Regions from separate parts of the Janthinobacterium sp. PAMC25594 genome, predicted to be linked through region 2. Evidence: predicted binding sites of a transcription regulator. Region 2 holds the regulator's gene; the other holds the start of a gene.
The links. Region 2 encodes sigma-54, which starts transcription at its own class of promoters, with help from an activator protein. Its sites were predicted from a motif close to TGGCANGNAANCTGCTTT; they were not measured.
Positions count from the first base shown of each region.

Region 1 (7,989 bases), 200 kb from region 2:
GCCGCCCGACTGGAAAAACATCAACGGGCCGTGACGCTGACGCAACTTGTCCATCATTTCCAGCGCCGCATCGGTGGCGACCACCCGGGCAATTGCTGCACTCATGGCATCCCTTTCTGCGCCGCGCCTGGACTACAGGCGTGGCGCCTGTAGCCGGTTTAGAAGAAGCCCAGCGCTTTCGGGCTATAGCTCACCAGCAAGTTCTTCGTTTGCTGGTAGTGGTCGAGCATCATCTTGTGGTTTTCACGGCCGATACCCGATTGCTTGTAGCCACCAAACGCGGCGTGGGCCGGATACAGGTGATAGCAATTGGTCCACACGCGGCCCGCCTGGATGGCGCGCCCCATGCGGAAGGCGCGCGAGCCGTCACGCGTCCACAAGCCGGCACCCAGGCCGTACAAGGTATCGTTGGCAATCGCCAGCGCTTCGGCCTCATCCTTGAAGGTGGTCACGGAGACGACGGGCCCGAAGATCTCTTCCTGGAAGATGCGCATCTTGTTATTGCCCTTGAACACCGTCGGACGCACGTAGTAGCCGCCCTCCAGGTCGCCTGCCTGCGTATGGCGCTCGCCGCCAGCCAGCACTTCGGCGCCTTCCTGGCGGCCGATGTCGAGGTAGGACAGGATTTTTTCCAGTTGCTCCTGCGACGCCTGGGCGCCGATCATGGTGGACGAGTCGAGCGGGTTGCCCTGCTTGATGGCGGCCACGCGCTTCAAGGCCCGTTCGATGAATTTCTCGTAGATCGATTCCTGGATCAGCACGCGCGATGGGCAAGTGCACACCTCGCCTTGATTCAGCGCAAACATGGTAAAGCCTTCCAGGCACTTATCGAAATAATCATCATCGGCATCCATCACGTCTTCAAAGAAGATGTTCGGCGACTTGCCGCCCAGCTCCAGGGTGACGGGGATCAGGTTTTGCGCGGCATAGCCCATGATCAGGCGGCCCGTGCCCGTTTCACCCGTAAAGGCGATCTTGGCGATGCGCTTGCTCGACGCCAGCGGCTTGCCCGCTTCCAGGCCGAAACCGTTGATGATGTTCAACACGCCCGGCGGCAGCAAGTCGCCGATCAGCTCGATCAACACCATGATGGAGGCGGGGGTTTGCTCGGCCGGCTTCAAGACCACGCAATTGCCGGCGGCCAGGGCTGGTGCCAGTTTCCACACGGCCATCAGAATCGGGAAATTCCACGGGATGATCTGGCCCACGACGCCCAGCGGCTCGTGATAGTGATAGGCATAGGTTTCCGCGTCGATTTGCGCGACGGAACCTTCCTGCGCGCGGATGCAGCCGGCGAAGTAACGGAAATGGTCGATGGCCAGCGGAATGTCGGCATTCATCGTTTCACGGATCGGCTTGCCGTTATCGATGGTTTCCGCCGTGGCGATCAGGCTCAGGTTCTGTTCGATGCGGTCGGCGATGCGGTTCAGGATATTGGCGCGCTCGGCAGGTGAAGTCTTGCCCCAGGCATCCTTGGCGGCATGCGCGGCATCCAGCGCCAGCTCGACATCTTCCGCCGTGGAACGGGCGATTTCGCAAAACGGCAAGCCCGTGATCGGCGTGATGTTAGGAAAGTATTCACCTTTTACTGGGGCAACGAACTGACCGCCGATGTAATTGTCATAGCGTTGTTTGAAGGGATTGGCTACGCCCAGTTTGCTGATGTCTGCGAGATTCATGTCGTCCTCTATCGGGTTAATTAGAATGGAATTGCTTTAATTAAAATCAAACGTCCTGGTACAGATGGGGTGAGTACACGGAGTCTTCCGCAAATGCCGTGCCAGCTCGCTGTCCCCCTACCCAACTTAGCGGGTTTTACCTCTGTTGCAAGGGCCTGGTGGCGATATCGGCGGGTTCAATTGCTGCCGTAGCGCGCCATCGCCGCTGCACAATGGAACAGGTGTACCAGACTGGAACACTTGTTCCAGCTTGCCTAACGGATCACCACGCCCCATGGCAATTCGCCCACGGTAATATCGGCCACCTTGCGCGCGCTGGCCGTATCGATGACGGAAATGCTGTTCGAGCGGCCATTGGCCACGTACAGCTTGCTGCCATCGGGCGTGATGGCCATATTCCACGGGCGTTTGCCGACGGCAATGGTGGCTGTGACCTCGTTGCTGGCCGTGTCGATCACCATCACCGTGCCATCCGCGCCATTCGACACATACACCTGCTTGCCTCCGGGATGGACGGCGATGCCGTTGGCATTCTTGCCTGCAGGAACAGTGGCGACGGCCTTGCGCGCGGCCATGTCGATCACGTAGACGGCGTTGACCAGTTCGCACGCCACATAGGCGCGGCCCGAGTCCGGACTGAAACCGATGCCGCGCGGACGCAGTCCCACGGCGATGGACGCCACCTGGCGGCGTTGCGCCACATCAATGACATCGACTTGCTCGGCCTCTTCCGCACTGACCAGCAGCCAGCGCCCATCCGGGCTGAACACGGCGTGTTCCGGGTTGCGTCCTTGCACCTTAATATCGGCGAGCAAGACGCCCGTCTGGCCATCGAGCAAGGTCACGCTATTGTTTTCCTCGACGGCCACGGCCACGTAGCGACCGTCCGGTGAGGCGCTGACGCCTTCGGGCGACTTGCCCAGCGCCACCGTGCGCATGGGCGTGCCGGTCGCGTTATCGATCAGCAACAAGGCGCTGCTGGCGGCGTCCGTGACAAACAATTGCCGTCCTGTCGGGTCGGCGGCGATGCCGCGCGGACGCTTGCCTGCCACGATCTGGCGCACCACCTGGTCGGTCGCCGTGTCGATCACGCTCAAGGTGCCCGATTTTTCATTGGGGACATAGGCAAAAGGAGCGGCCTGGAGGGCGGTGCTGGCGAGCGCCGGCAGCAGCCAGCACACCTGGCGCAAGCGCGAGAATAAGTTGGGCATAATCACCTTTTTAATGGCAAAACACAGGAAAAGCGCGCGGTAGCGGCGCCTCTGATCATTGCTGCATGCAAACGCCGTGCCACGGACACGCGTATAATTTCCGCCCACCAATGGAGACATGGCAGGCATATTGCTTGATACAACTATGCAGACCTGCGCCGCGCACGCGACCAAGCAGGCTTTTATTCACATTGGAGAATCCGCATGCAGCATCGTTTCCGCCTGAACACTATCGCCAGCCTGTTTGTCGCCGGCAGCGCCACCCTCGCCCCCCACGTTTTCGCCGCCGAGGCAGCTGACTTGGCCGCCGGGCAACTCATGGATACGGTGGTCGTCAGCGGCAGCCGCATCGCCCACCCCAGCCAGGAAGTGCCGGCCTCGATCGATGTCGTCGACAGCGCCCGCATCCAGGATGGGCAGATCCGCGTCAACGCGTCGGAAGCGCTGGCCGCCGTGCCGGGCCTGGTCGTGCAAAACCGCCAGAACTACGCACAAGACTTGCAGATCTCGTCGCGCGGCTTCGGCGCCCGCTCGGCCTTCGGCGTGCGCGGCGTCAAACTGATCAGCGATGGCATTCCTGCCAGCATGCCCGATGGCCAGGGCCAGGCCGCCACCTTCAACCTCGATACGGCCGAGCGTATCGAAGTGCTGCGCGGACCGTTCTCGGCCATCTATGGCAACCATTCGGGCGGCGTGATCCAGCTGTTTTCCAGGGATGGGCAAAATCCCCCATCCGTCGAATTGAATGTGACGGGCGGCAGCTACGGCACCAGCAAGGTGGACCTGACGGCGCAGGGCCAGGCAGGCGGCATCGGCTACGTGCTCGACGGTTCGCGCTTCCGCACGGATGGCTTCCGCGACCACAGCGCCGCCACGCGCGAACAGGCGTTCGGCAAGATCACCGTCAAGCCCAATGCGGACAGCAAGCTGACCATCGTCGCCAACAGCCTGCACCAAGGCAACACGCAAGATCCGCTGGGCACCACCTGGGCCACGTTTTCCCGCGATCCGCGCGCTGGCGAAATCGATGCGAGCGACACGCAAAACCCGAAACGCACCCTGGCCGAACGCTACAACACGCGCAAAAGCATCGACCACCAGCAAATCGGCGCCACCTACGAGCAATCATTCGGCGATGACCGCCTGCATGTGATGGTGTATGGCGGCAACCGCGACGTGATCCAGTACCAGGCCTTTACCAAGGGTTTCCAGGCGCCGGCCAGCCATTCGGGCGGCGTGGTCGACTTCCAGCGTCAGTTCTACGGCATCGACACCAACTGGCTGCACGTCAACCAGCTGGCTGGCGGCAAGTTGAGCACCACCATCGGCATCGATTACGGCCGCTCCAGCGATGACCGCACCGGCTATGAAAACTTCATCGGCAATAGCTTCGGCGTAAAGGGCAAGCTGCGCCGCGACGAGCAGGATGTGGTCTCCAGCCTCGATCCGTATCTCCAGGCGGAATGGCAAAGCGGCCCATGGCTGCTCAGCGCCGGTTTGCGCTACAGCAAGATGAAAGTGGCGGTCGACGACCACTACCTCAGTAATGGCAACGACAGCGGCAGCCTGGAATACAGCCACACGACGCCGGTGCTGGGCCTGCTGTATAAACTGACGCCGAACGTCAACGTGTACGCCAGCGCCGCGCGCGGCTTCGAAGCACCCACCCTGAATGAACTGTTTTACTCGGGCACGGGCGGCGGTTTCAATTTCAACTTGAAACCGGCCACCAGCACCAACCTGGAAGCGGGCATCAAGGCCAGGATCAGCAACAACACGCATGTGAACGCCGCCTTGTTCCAGATCAAGACCAGCGACGAACTGGTAGTCGATCAATCGAGCGGCGGGCGCACCAGCTACCGCAATGCAGGTAAAACCTTGCGCCAGGGTATGGAAGTGTCGCTGGACTCCAACCTGCCGTATGGTTTCACGACGAAAGTGGCGCTGACCAGCCTGCACGCCGTGTATGACCAGGCGTTTGGCAGCGTGCGCGAAGGCAGCCGTTTGCCGGGCGTGCCCAGCGCCAACCTGTTCGCGGAACTGGCCTGGAAAGATACGCTGGACCGTTTTGGCGCGGCGCTGGAAAGCGTGGCCAGCAATCAGGTGTATGCGGAGGACAGCAACATCGAAAAGCCGGCGCCCGGCTACACGGTGTTCAATGCGCGCTTCAACGCCAAACAAAACGTAGGGAATTGGCGCTTCAAGGAGTTTGCCCGCCTGAACAATCTTTTCGACAAGACCTACGTGGGCTCCGTCATCGTCGGCGACAGCAACAAGCGCTACTATGAAGCGGCGCCGGGCCGTAACTGGCTGCTGGGCATGAGCGCCCAATACAGTTTCTAAAGAAAAAGCCCGCGTATCTTCCGATGCGCGGGCTTCGCCATCCAGCATGGCCTGTTACGGCCGCGCTTCCTTCACGCCATACTTTTCAAAAATGGCTTTCAATTCGCCGCTGGCCACCATCTCATTCATGGCTGCCTGCAGCAACTTGCCCACGTCGAGCTGCTGGCGGCTGACGGCCAGGCCCACGGCCCAGCCGGCACGCGGCAAGCGGGCGAACGCCACTTCGCTCAAGGGGAAAGCGGGATCGCTTTTCAGCACCGATTCGATTTCCGAACGGTTCGCCAGCACGGCGTCGAGCTGGCCGGCCTGCAATTGCTGCAAGGCTTCGGCCGCCGTGTCGAAGATGCGCACGTCGTCGCGGTACTTGCCATTGTCTTCACCGAGCATCAGCATCGCGGCGATCGAGACCTTTTCCACGCCGATACGCTTGCCTGCCAGCGAAGCGACGCCATCGAACTGCGGCACGGCTTGCGCGCTGCGCGCCAGGCGCACGGTTTCCACGTAATACGGGGCAAAGATCTCGACCTTGTCGTTGTCAGCCATCAACTTCTTGTCGACTGGCACGTGCAACATCACATCGGCGGGACCATAACCGAGGTAATGGCCTTTCCACACCATATTGCGCAAATCGTCGTTCAGGTTTTCGCCAGCGGGAAAGGGTAGCAAGCTCAGCTTTAAACCCAGTTTTTTGGCCAGCGCTTCGGCAATGTCGATATCGATGCCCGTGCCCTTGTCGGAAAACGGCGCGAACTCGTTATACACCGCCACTTTCAGGCTGCCCGACTGCTGCACTTTCTGCCAGTCGGCGCGCGCCGGCGCGGCTGCGCACAGCGCCAGGCAAGCGAGCGAAAGCATCGCGCGCGCGCCCGGGAGTTGGAATGAACGCATGGGACTCCTTGGTGGTCAATCGGCTCAGTTAGGCTCGCGGCGGGTTTCCAGGTAGGTCTTGATGGCCCACATGGCTTCCTGGTTGAAGACGCCCTCGAACGGCGGCATGTACACGGCGCCATTGCGTACTTTACCGTGGCGGATGGTCGCCAGGAAATAATTGTCAGTTTCCTTGTAGCAAGCCTGTTTCTTTGTCTCATTTTTGATGCCGAAGCAATCACGGTCGAGCTGGCGCAAATCCGGCGCGATGCCGCCCGAGATGGCTTCGATGCCGTGGCAACGCGCGCAATTCTGGTTGTAGGCCGACGTGCCGACCGTCAAGGCCAGCTTGTTGCCCCGATATGGATTTTGTTCGAGCCACTTGTCGCCCACCTTGGGCAAGCCCGTGGTGTCGACGCCTTGCGGCGTGACATTGCCGTGCGCATAGGCATGCGGCAAGGTCAGCAGGGAAGTGAGGGCAACGGCGCCGGCGGCTGCCACGCCGAGCAGGGTACGGATGGAATAGGTCATGCTGGTCTCCTTGGTTTTTTTAGTCAATATCCAAGAAGAGCAAATGCCATGCCATGCGTACATGCCCCACATCCGGCCGCCCATGTATCAATTTGGAACAGCTGCAACAGGTATCTGTGTCACCACGAGGGTCAGGCGGCGGCCACCGTGCAGATGCTGCCTCGCTCCTTCTGCTCGAAAGTAATTTGCACGGGCAAGAATCGGGAAATCACATCGGCATTCGTCAGCGCATGCTGCGACACCTTGTTGCAACTGAAGCTACCGCCGCCGGCCAGCGCCATCGGCAGCAGGAGCTGGTCGGCCAGGTGCTCGCCCACGGCCGCGTCCGTCTTGAGATAGGCGCGCACCTCGTTCAACAGGCGCTTGGCCACGGATTCGGCCAGCAAGGACTTTTCGCCGAAGGAAGTAAACACTTCCGTGACGTGTTCATGCTCCAGCGTCAGCAACAGGACATTGCCCGGTCCCTGCTCCGCCGGCAAGCCGACGAGGCGCAGCTGCTTGCCGCTCCAGCCCATGCCGCTGGCAACACGCTCGAGCTCGCGCTGCGCCACGCTCACGTGCACGCCCGCCACCACGCTTTCCGCATACCCGGCCTTCCGCTCACCGCGCTGCAGCAGTGAAATGGGTAGCAAGCGCTGACACGGTTGCACGGTGGCCAGCACCTCGCCACCACCTGCGGGATGAAAGCCATAGCGCTGCTGCGTAATCTCTACCTCTGCGCCCATCTGTTCCAGGATGCGGCCATACGCGCGCTGCAGGAAATGCACGGGCGGCGCCATGGCATTGTGCGTGCCGCCGCTGATGCGCACGGTGGACGGCCCGTCCGCATGCAGCAAAGCCGGCAACAGGGTTTGCAGTACCAGGGTGCAGCTGCCGGCGCTGCCGATGGCGAAGCGGTAATCACCGCTACGTACGGGGCCGGGCACGAATTCCAGGCTGGTTGCACGCAGCGCCACCGGCGTCGTGCGCGCCCCGCAAATGGCGGCCGCCGCCTGCACGGCCAGCAGATGCTGGCGCAGCAAACCGGGCTTTTCCCGCCCCGCGCGGATATTCGTCAAGCGGAATGGCTGCGCCGTGATCATCGACAAACTCAGCGCCGAGCGCAAAATCTGTCCGCCGCCTTCGCCTTGCGCTCCATCAATTTCTATCATTTCTTCTTTCTCTCTGTTAACCTTTGACGCAAACGACCTGCTTCAGGATATGCACGACATCGACCAGTTCGCGCTGCGCCAGCATCACCGCATCGATATCCTTGTAAGCCATCGGAATCTCATCGATCACGTTTTCATCCTTGCGGCATTCCACGCCTTGCGTGGCGCGGATCTGGTCGTCCAGGTTGAAGCGCCGCTTCGCTTCCG
Region 1 covers NZ_CP080377.1:3,239,165-3,247,153, forward strand. The annotation lists gene KY494_RS14565 (DUF779 domain-containing protein) at 1-105, opposite strand, end outside; gene adh (aldehyde dehydrogenase) at 159-1,679, opposite strand; gene KY494_RS14575 (beta-propeller fold lactonase family protein) at 1,934-2,890, opposite strand; gene KY494_RS14580 (TonB-dependent receptor) at 3,095-5,233, shown strand; gene KY494_RS14585 (ABC transporter substrate-binding protein) at 5,288-6,121, opposite strand; gene pedF (cytochrome c-550 PedF) at 6,146-6,631, opposite strand; gene rtcA (RNA 3'-terminal phosphate cyclase) at 6,763-7,782, opposite strand; gene KY494_RS14600 (RtcB family protein) at 7,799-7,989, opposite strand, start outside.
Region 1: the regulator sigma-54 is predicted to act here: its motif matches at 1,766-1,783, upstream of adh (aldehyde dehydrogenase).

Region 2 (7,989 bases):
ACAGGCCTATAATTCGGCTCGCAAGCCCTCTGCGCATTGCACCATTTCATTGAGTGTCATGACTAATCTTAGCAAAATATTATCCCTCGAAAACGTCCTGCTGGACCTGGAAGTCTCCAGTAAAAAGCGCGCTTTCGAGCAAGCCGGCCTGATCTTCGAAAACAATTACGGCATCGCCCGCTCTACCGTTTCGGACAATCTGTTTGCCCGCGAACGCCTGGGCTCGACAGGCCTGGGCCATGGCGTAGCCGTGCCGCATGGCAGAGTCAAAGGCAGCAAGACCCTGAAAGCGCCGCTGGGCGCCTTCGTGCGCCTGGCCGAGCCGATTCCGTTCGAGTCGCCCGATGGCAAGCCCGTCAATCTGCTGTTCTTCCTGCTGATTCCCGATCATGTCACCCAGCAACATCTGGAAATTTTGTCGGAAATCGCTGAAATGTTTTCCGACGATGCCTTCCGCACGGCGCTGGCCACGGATCCGGAACCGAAATCCGTGCATTCGCGCATCGTCAATTGGCAACCCAGTCTGCAAGCGGCGGGTTAAACTTCAGGTATTCCTCCACTCCTGAAGAAGACTGCCATGTTGCAAACGCCGCTGACGATACAACGCCTGTACGACGATAATCGTGAAAGTCTGCAACTGGGCTGGTTCGCCGGTTTTCCCGGCGGCGAACGCCTGATCTCGGGCGACGTCTCGTCGGCCGCCGACCAGGTGGGCCACTTGAACCTGATCCATCCGGGCCGCATCCAGGTCTTCGGTCACCAGGAAATCAATTATTATCAGCGCCTGAAGGTCAACACGCGCACCCACGTGATCGGCGAGCTGATCGCCGGCGGTCCGCCCGCGCTGATCATCGCGCAAGGGCTGGAAACGCCGCCCGACATCCTCGCCATCTGCGACGAGCAAAACATTCCCCTGTTCTCGACCCCGCTGCCGGCCGCGCAAGTGATCGACTTCCTGCGCGTCTACCTGTCGAAAAAGTTGGCGCAGCGCATCATCATGCATGGCGTGTTCATGGACGTGCTGGGCGTGGGCGTGCTGATCACGGGCGATTCGGGCCTGGGCAAGAGCGAGCTGGGCCTGGAACTGATTTCGCGCAGTCACGGCCTGGTGGCCGATGACGCCGTGGAATTCTCGCGCATCGCACCCAACATGATCGAAGGCCGCTGCCCGCCCCTGCTGCAAAACCTGCTGGAAGTACGGGGCCTGGGCTTGCTCGACATCAAGGCCATCTTTGGCGAAACGGCCGTGCGCCGCAAGATGCGTTTGAAACTGATCGTGCACCTGGTGCGCCGCAACGCGCTGGAGGAAGAAGTCGAGCGCCTGCCCTTCCTGTTCCCCACGGAGGACGTGCTCGGCTTGCCCGTGCGCAAAGTTGTCATCCCCGTCGCCGCCGGCCGCAACATCGCCGTGCTGCTGGAAGCGGCCGTGCGCAACACGATTCTGCAACTGCGCGGCATCGATACCTTGCAGGAGTTCATGGAACGGCAGAGATTGGCAATGAGTGGCGATTAACAACGTAGATACTGTTATCCCCGTCAAGCGGCATGCAAGGCCGGATCAAATATTTTTCCCGACCTGAGCACACCAAATGCCACATGCACCAGCTTGCGCATCATGGCGCCGATGATCAGCTTGGGCGCCTTGCCGGCGTCACGCAGGCGCTGACCGAAGCGCTTGCCCCAAGGCGTCTTATGGACTGCCACCATGGCCGGCATGTACAGTGCCTTGCGCAGGAAGCTGTGGCCAACCTTCGACATGCGTGGCTTGCCACGCACGCTGGAACCCGACTCGTGCTGGCGCGGGTCGAGTCCCGCAAACGCTACCGCCTGCTTGGCGCTGTCGAAGCGGTCCGGATTGGCGTAGTAGGACAGCAGTACCGGAATCGTCCGCTCGCCCAGGCCAGGGATGCTATCGAGCAGTTCGCGCTTGTCGCGTAAATCCGGGTCGTCATCGATATGGCGGCGGATCGCCAGGATCAGCGCCTTGATCTCGGCGTCGAGCCAGGCAATATGATCCGCGATACCCTGGCGTACCGCCGCGCGCGCGACTTCAAGCCGGTTGCTTTCCTGCAGGCGCATCGCCTGCAGGGCATCCAGGCGCAGCACCAACGCGCGCAGCGATTGCTCGGCGGGCGATGGCGCCAGCCAGGGCTCTGGCTGGCGTTCGTGGGCGAAGTCGGCGATCAGTTGTGCGTCGACCTTGTCGGTCTTGGTGCGCACCAGGCGCGAAGCGCCGAAGGCCTTGATCTGGGCCGGATTGATGACACTGACCACCATGCCAAGTCCAGCGAGATATTCGGCCACCCCTTCCCAATAGGTGCCAGTCGCTTCCATGCACACCCTGGGGTTGCCGGCAGCGTGCTTCAGCAGCCATGCGTTGAGTGCAGTGAATCCTGTGTGGTTGTTCTCGACAACCTTGTTACGATGCTTGCCGTTGGGTAGGCGCAGCGCGCAGTCGAGCTTGGCCTTGGCAACGTCGATTCCTAAATTAAACATGCTGTGTTCCTCTTGCGATCTACCTTGCAAATGCGGGCTAACCGGCATGCCGGTGCCAAAGATACTGTCCGATCTTGACATGGAGGATGGGTAACTGGTGCGAGATCTACGGAGCTGGCTCGGGGCCTAAGGGCGGATACGGCATCCAGTTACCCGGTCTTGATATGCCTACCAAGATTTTGACAGCGGTCGATGCCGTTCGCAATACCACGAACGGCATGAGGGGAATAATACAAGGTCGGATTAGCGGGGCCGCCGAGGTGGGGCAAAGCCCCGCGTAATCCGACGACATTGTTAGCGGGTGTCGGCAGGAGCCATCGCTTGCAAGCGAGGACCGTTACGCAGGCACGCAGCCATGCTGCGTGAATTCCCTGCTGCACCGCTTTGCGCTAAGCCGACCTACGAAATACACATATGAAATTGCAATAATTTGTAAAGCTAATTGCCTCGGGAGCGCAACGTCGATCTTTATTGTATGATCGACGTATGCATATCGTCCTTATCACCGGAATATCCGGCTCCGGCAAATCCGTCGCGCTCAATGTGCTGGAAGATACCGGCTACTATTGTGTCGACAACCTGCCGCCGGCCTTGCTGCCTAGCCTGGTGCAAACCTTGCTTGACGAAGGCACACCGCAACTGGCCGTCGCCGTCGATGCACGCAGTGCCGAGTCGCTGGCCAGCCTGCCGCACAATGTGGCCCTGCTGCGCGACCAGGGACACGACGTCAAGGTGATGTTCCTCACGGCCACCACGCATTCGCTGGTGGCGCGCTTCTCGGAAACGCGGCGCAGCCATCCGCTGTCGCACGAATTGCGTCCGAACCAGAACCCGGCCAGCCGCCGCACCCTGATCGAATGCATCTCGGAAGAACGCGAGCGCCTGTCGGCCATCGAGCAATTGGGCCATGTGATCGACACCTCGGAACTGAGCGCCAATAAATTGCGCGCCTGGATCAAGGATATCGTCGCCTCCGAACGCGCGCCGCTGACCTTGTTCTTCGAATCGTTCGCCTTCAAACTGGGCGTGCCGCTGGACGCCGATTTTGTCTTCGACGTGCGGGCCTTGCCGAATCCCTATTACGACCTGGCGCTGCGTCCGCTCGACGGACGCGATGCGCCCGTGATCGCCTTCCTCGACGCGCAGCCAAGCGCGCTGGAACTGCTGGCCGACATCCGCGCCTTCATCGAGAAGTGGTTGCCGTCATTCAAATCCGACAACCGCAGCTATCTGACGGTGGCGCTCGGTTGCACGGGCGGCCAGCACCGCTCCGTGTACATGGCGGAACGGCTGGCGCAATACTTCGGCCCCAACGAAAGAGTCGTGCTGCGCCATCGCGAGCGCTCTTAGTTAATCCAGGTGGCGCAGCGGATGCGCTGACGCCGGCCAGACGGGCGCAAAGAAACGCGCCACCATGGCTGCATCGACCTCGTCCAGGCTGGCGGGGTTCCAGCGCGGCGCATTGTCCTTGTCGACCACCAGCGCGCGCACGCCTTCGAGCACTTCGCCATGCGCGAAATTGTGGCGCACCACGCTGCGCTCCAGGCGCAGGCAATCGGCCACGCCCAGGTGGGCACCGCGCCGCAGTAATTCCAGGGTCACCGACATCATCAAGGGCGAACGCAGGCGCATGGCCGCCAGGGCCTTCGCCGCGAACGCGCTGTCGTCCTGCGCCAGCGACACCATGATGGCGGCCACCGAAGGGGCGCTGAAGTGGCGGTCCAGCGCCGCGCGCGCCGCGGCCAGAGGAGAAATACCCGCCTCGGCGTGGAACGGTGCCGCCAAGGCCTTGATGGCCACCGGCAAGGCCTCTCCCGGCGTCGATTCGAACAGGGCCAGCAGCGCTCCCATGTGCGCCTCGGGCAGGTACACATCGGCCAGGCCCGTGTACAGGGCATCGGCCGCGTTGATCGTCAGGCCTGTCAAGCCCAGGTACAGACCCAGCTGGCCCGCCAGGCGGGACAGGAAATAGCTGCCGCCCACGTCCGGGAACAGGCCGATATTGACTTCCGGCATGGCCATGCGAGTGCGGCCCGTGACGATGCGCAGGCGGTTGCCTGGCCCCGCTTGCGCCACGCCCATGCCGCCGCCCATCACCACGCCATCCATCACGGCGATATACGGTTTCGGATAGAAGTGAATCACATGATTTAACGCGTATTCTTCCGTAAAGAAGTCTTCCAGCAACGCGCTGCCGCCTTGCGGCGTAGCCAGGCCCGCATCGTAAAAGAAACGGATATCGCCACCGGCGCACAGCGCTTTCTCGCTGCTGGAACGGATCACGACGGCGTCCACCTGCGGATCGTCGCGCCAGGCCAGCAAGACGGCACTCAGGGCGCGCACCATCTCCAGCGACAGGGAATTGAAGGCTTTCGGACGGTCGAGCACGATGTGTCCGGTGCGGTGGCGAATGGAGGTCTGGACGAAGTTGCTCATGGCAGGCAGGAAAGAAGTGAAAGTGCAAACATTCTAAGTAATCCTCAGGAAATTATTGTGAATTTATGACGAACAGAACCGGATGCTATGCAAGGCGCCCGCTGCGACGCAGTGCGAGCACTGCTAGCAGCGGGCAACGCCGCAGAGGGCCGGTTATGGAAGTCAGAAATCACAATAATTTATTGGGGGTTACTTAGCGCCTGTGCGGGGAAGATTGCGTTCAACAGGTCCAGGCGCAAAAAAGGGCGCAATGTGCGCCCTTAGTTGATCACAACCGGTTGAAAGTCGCGGGCCAGTTAGGCGGCGGCGAATTCTTCTTCCGAGTTGTCTGGCAGATGCTTGATCGCCTCTTTACCGTGCCCTTGCACTTTGGTTTTGTACTTCATCACTTGCCTGTCCAGCTTGTCGATCAGGGTATCGATTGCGGCATACAGGTCATGCGCCAGGCTTTCCACATAGACGGTTTTGCCACTCAGACGCAGGTTGACTTCGGCCTTTTGACGTTTTTCTTTCTCTTTGAGGTTATCCACGGTCAGAATCACGGCGATATCGATAACTTGATCGAAATGACGTTTCACGCGCTCCAGCTTCGTTTGTACGTATTCACGGATGGCTGGTGTCACTTCGAGATGATGTCCGCTGATGGTGAGATTCATACACACTCCTAAAGATGATCGGGTTCGTGCGGTCCATCCTATCCGGCCCGCAGAGGAACCGAAAAAAACTTACAAACACTTACGCAGGCTCACTGGCGGAATTTTCAACGCTTCCCGGTATTTGGCAACAGTACGTCGCGCAATCACCATGCCTTGTTCCCCCAGCATGTCCGCAATCTTACTGTCGGATAAAGGATTTTTAGGGTCTTCTGCTCCTGTCAGTTGCACGATCAATGCCCGTATCGCCGTCGATGACGCTTCGCCCCCCGCTTCGGTGGCGACGTGGCTACCAAAGAAATATTTCAACTCGAACATGCCGTGCGGGGTCAGCATGTACTTTTGAGTTGTTACCCGCGAGATAGTACTCTCGTGTAAACCCAGTGTATCAGCTATTTCACGGAGCACAAGGGGGCGCATGGCAACGGCCCCATGCGAGAAAAAGTTCTTTTGTCTTTCTACTATCGCCTGCGCCACGCGCAGGATCGTGTCGAAGCGCTGGCGCATATTCTTGATCAGCCACTTGGCTTCCTGCAACTGTGCACCCATGGCGCCCTCGCCCTTGCCCTGCTTGAGCAGGTTGGCGTACATGGCGTTGACGCGCAGGCGCGGCATGACGTCATTGTTCAGGGTGACTTGCCAGCCATTGCGCGCGCGCTTGACGACGACGTCGGGCACCACGTAATCGGACACGTCCGAGGCAAACACGGCGCCCGGATGCGGATTACACTGGCGAATCACCGTCTGCGCTTCACGCAAGTCTTCCTCGTCGCAATCGAGGGCTTTTTTCAGCTTGTTGAAATCGCGCTGGGCAAACCAGGCCAGGTGCTTTTCCACGATGACGAGGGCCATGCGCCGCGTCACCATGGCGACGTGCGGCAAGCGCTTGATTTGCAACGCCAGGCATTCGGATGCATTGCGCGCGCCCACGCCCGGCGGATCGAAACTTTGCAGCAGGGACAAGGCCGTGCGCATCTCGTCGGCGTCGATTTCCAGCTCTTCCGGCAGGCGCGCCAGGATGTCGTCGAGTGACTCTTCCAGGTAGCCATTGTCGTCGAGCGCGTCGATGATCAGCTCGACCAGCGCGCGGTCACGCAATTCGAGCACCGTCACGCGCATCTGCTCCATCAGGTGTTCGCGCAGGGTGCAGTGATGGGCCTCCAGTTGCGGACGCGAATCTTCGTCGTCGGGCGCCTTGCCCCGGCTCGCCTCGCTCCAGTCGCTGTCGCCGCCGTCCGCGGCGGCCGGGCTGTCACCCGCCTCGCCGTCAAAGGTTTCCGCTTCGGCTGGCGCTGCGGGCGCCTCCTGGCCTGGCGGCTGGGGCGGCGCTTCGGCCGGCGCGGCCGTGGAACTCAGGGCCCCGTCGGACAGCAGGCGCAGCGAACGGTCGAGCGGATCGTCGAGGCGCTCGAGCAAGGGATTGTCCGTCAGCAGTTGCTCGAGTTCCTGGTGCAATTCCAGGGTAGACAATTGCAGCAGGCGTATCGATTGCTGCAACTGCGGCGTCAGTGCCAGGTGCTGCGAGGTGCGCAGCTGCAATGATTGTTTCATTGGCTCACATGCGGAAGTGTTCGCCCAGATAGACCCGGCGTACCGACTCGTTCGCGATGATGTCGTCGGGGCGTCCCGACGCCAGCACCGAGCCCTGGTTGATGATGTAGGCACGGTCGCAAATACCCAGCGTCTCGCGCACATTATGATCGGTGATCAGCACGCCGATATTGCGCTCCTTCAAGAAGCGCACGATGCGCTGGATCTCGATCACGGCGATGGGATCGACGCCGGCGAACGGCTCGTCGAGCAGCACGAAACGCGGGTCGGTGGCCAGCGCGCGGGCGATTTCCACGCGGCGGCGCTCGCCGCCCGACAGGGACAGCGCCTGGTTCTCGCGCAACTTTTCAATTTGCAAGTCGGCCAGCAATTTATCCAGGCGCTCTTCGATCTCGGCCTTCTTCAGGGGACGGCCTTCGACGGTCTGGATTTCCAGCACGGCGCGGATATTGTCTTCCACCGTCAGCTTGCGGAAGACGGACGCTTCCTGCGGCAGATACGACAGGCCCATCTGCGCGCGGCGGTGGATGGGCAGGCGGGAAATGTCCACGCCGCTGATATCGATGCTGCCGCCGTCCGACGGCACCAGGCCGACGATCATGTAGAACGAGGTGGTCTTGCCGGCGCCGTTCGGGCCCAGCAAGCCCACCACTTCGCCGCATTCGACTTGCAGCGAGACATCATGCACGACTTGCCGCTTGCCATAGGTTTTTTGCAGCCCGCGAACGATCAGGGTGCTGCCGCAACGTGTATTGTCCATTAGTTCTTTCCTGGCGCGGGCGTGGCCGGCGTCTTGGGCTTCGGCTGGATCACCATGCGCACGCTGCCGCCATCCGGCGTGCTGGTGCCGCTG
Region 2 covers NZ_CP080377.1:3,440,387-3,448,375, forward strand. The annotation lists gene KY494_RS15445 (PTS sugar transporter subunit IIA) at 59-541, shown strand; gene hprK (HPr(Ser) kinase/phosphatase) at 578-1,513, shown strand; gene KY494_RS15455 (IS110 family transposase) at 1,537-2,544, opposite strand; gene rapZ (RNase adapter RapZ) at 2,983-3,846, shown strand; gene KY494_RS15465 (3-hydroxyisobutyryl-CoA hydrolase) at 3,847-4,932, opposite strand; gene hpf (ribosome hibernation-promoting factor, HPF/YfiA family) at 5,229-5,588, opposite strand; gene KY494_RS15475 (RNA polymerase factor sigma-54) at 5,658-7,136, opposite strand; gene lptB (LPS export ABC transporter ATP-binding protein) at 7,141-7,896, opposite strand; gene lptA (lipopolysaccharide transport periplasmic protein LptA) at 7,896-7,989, opposite strand, start outside.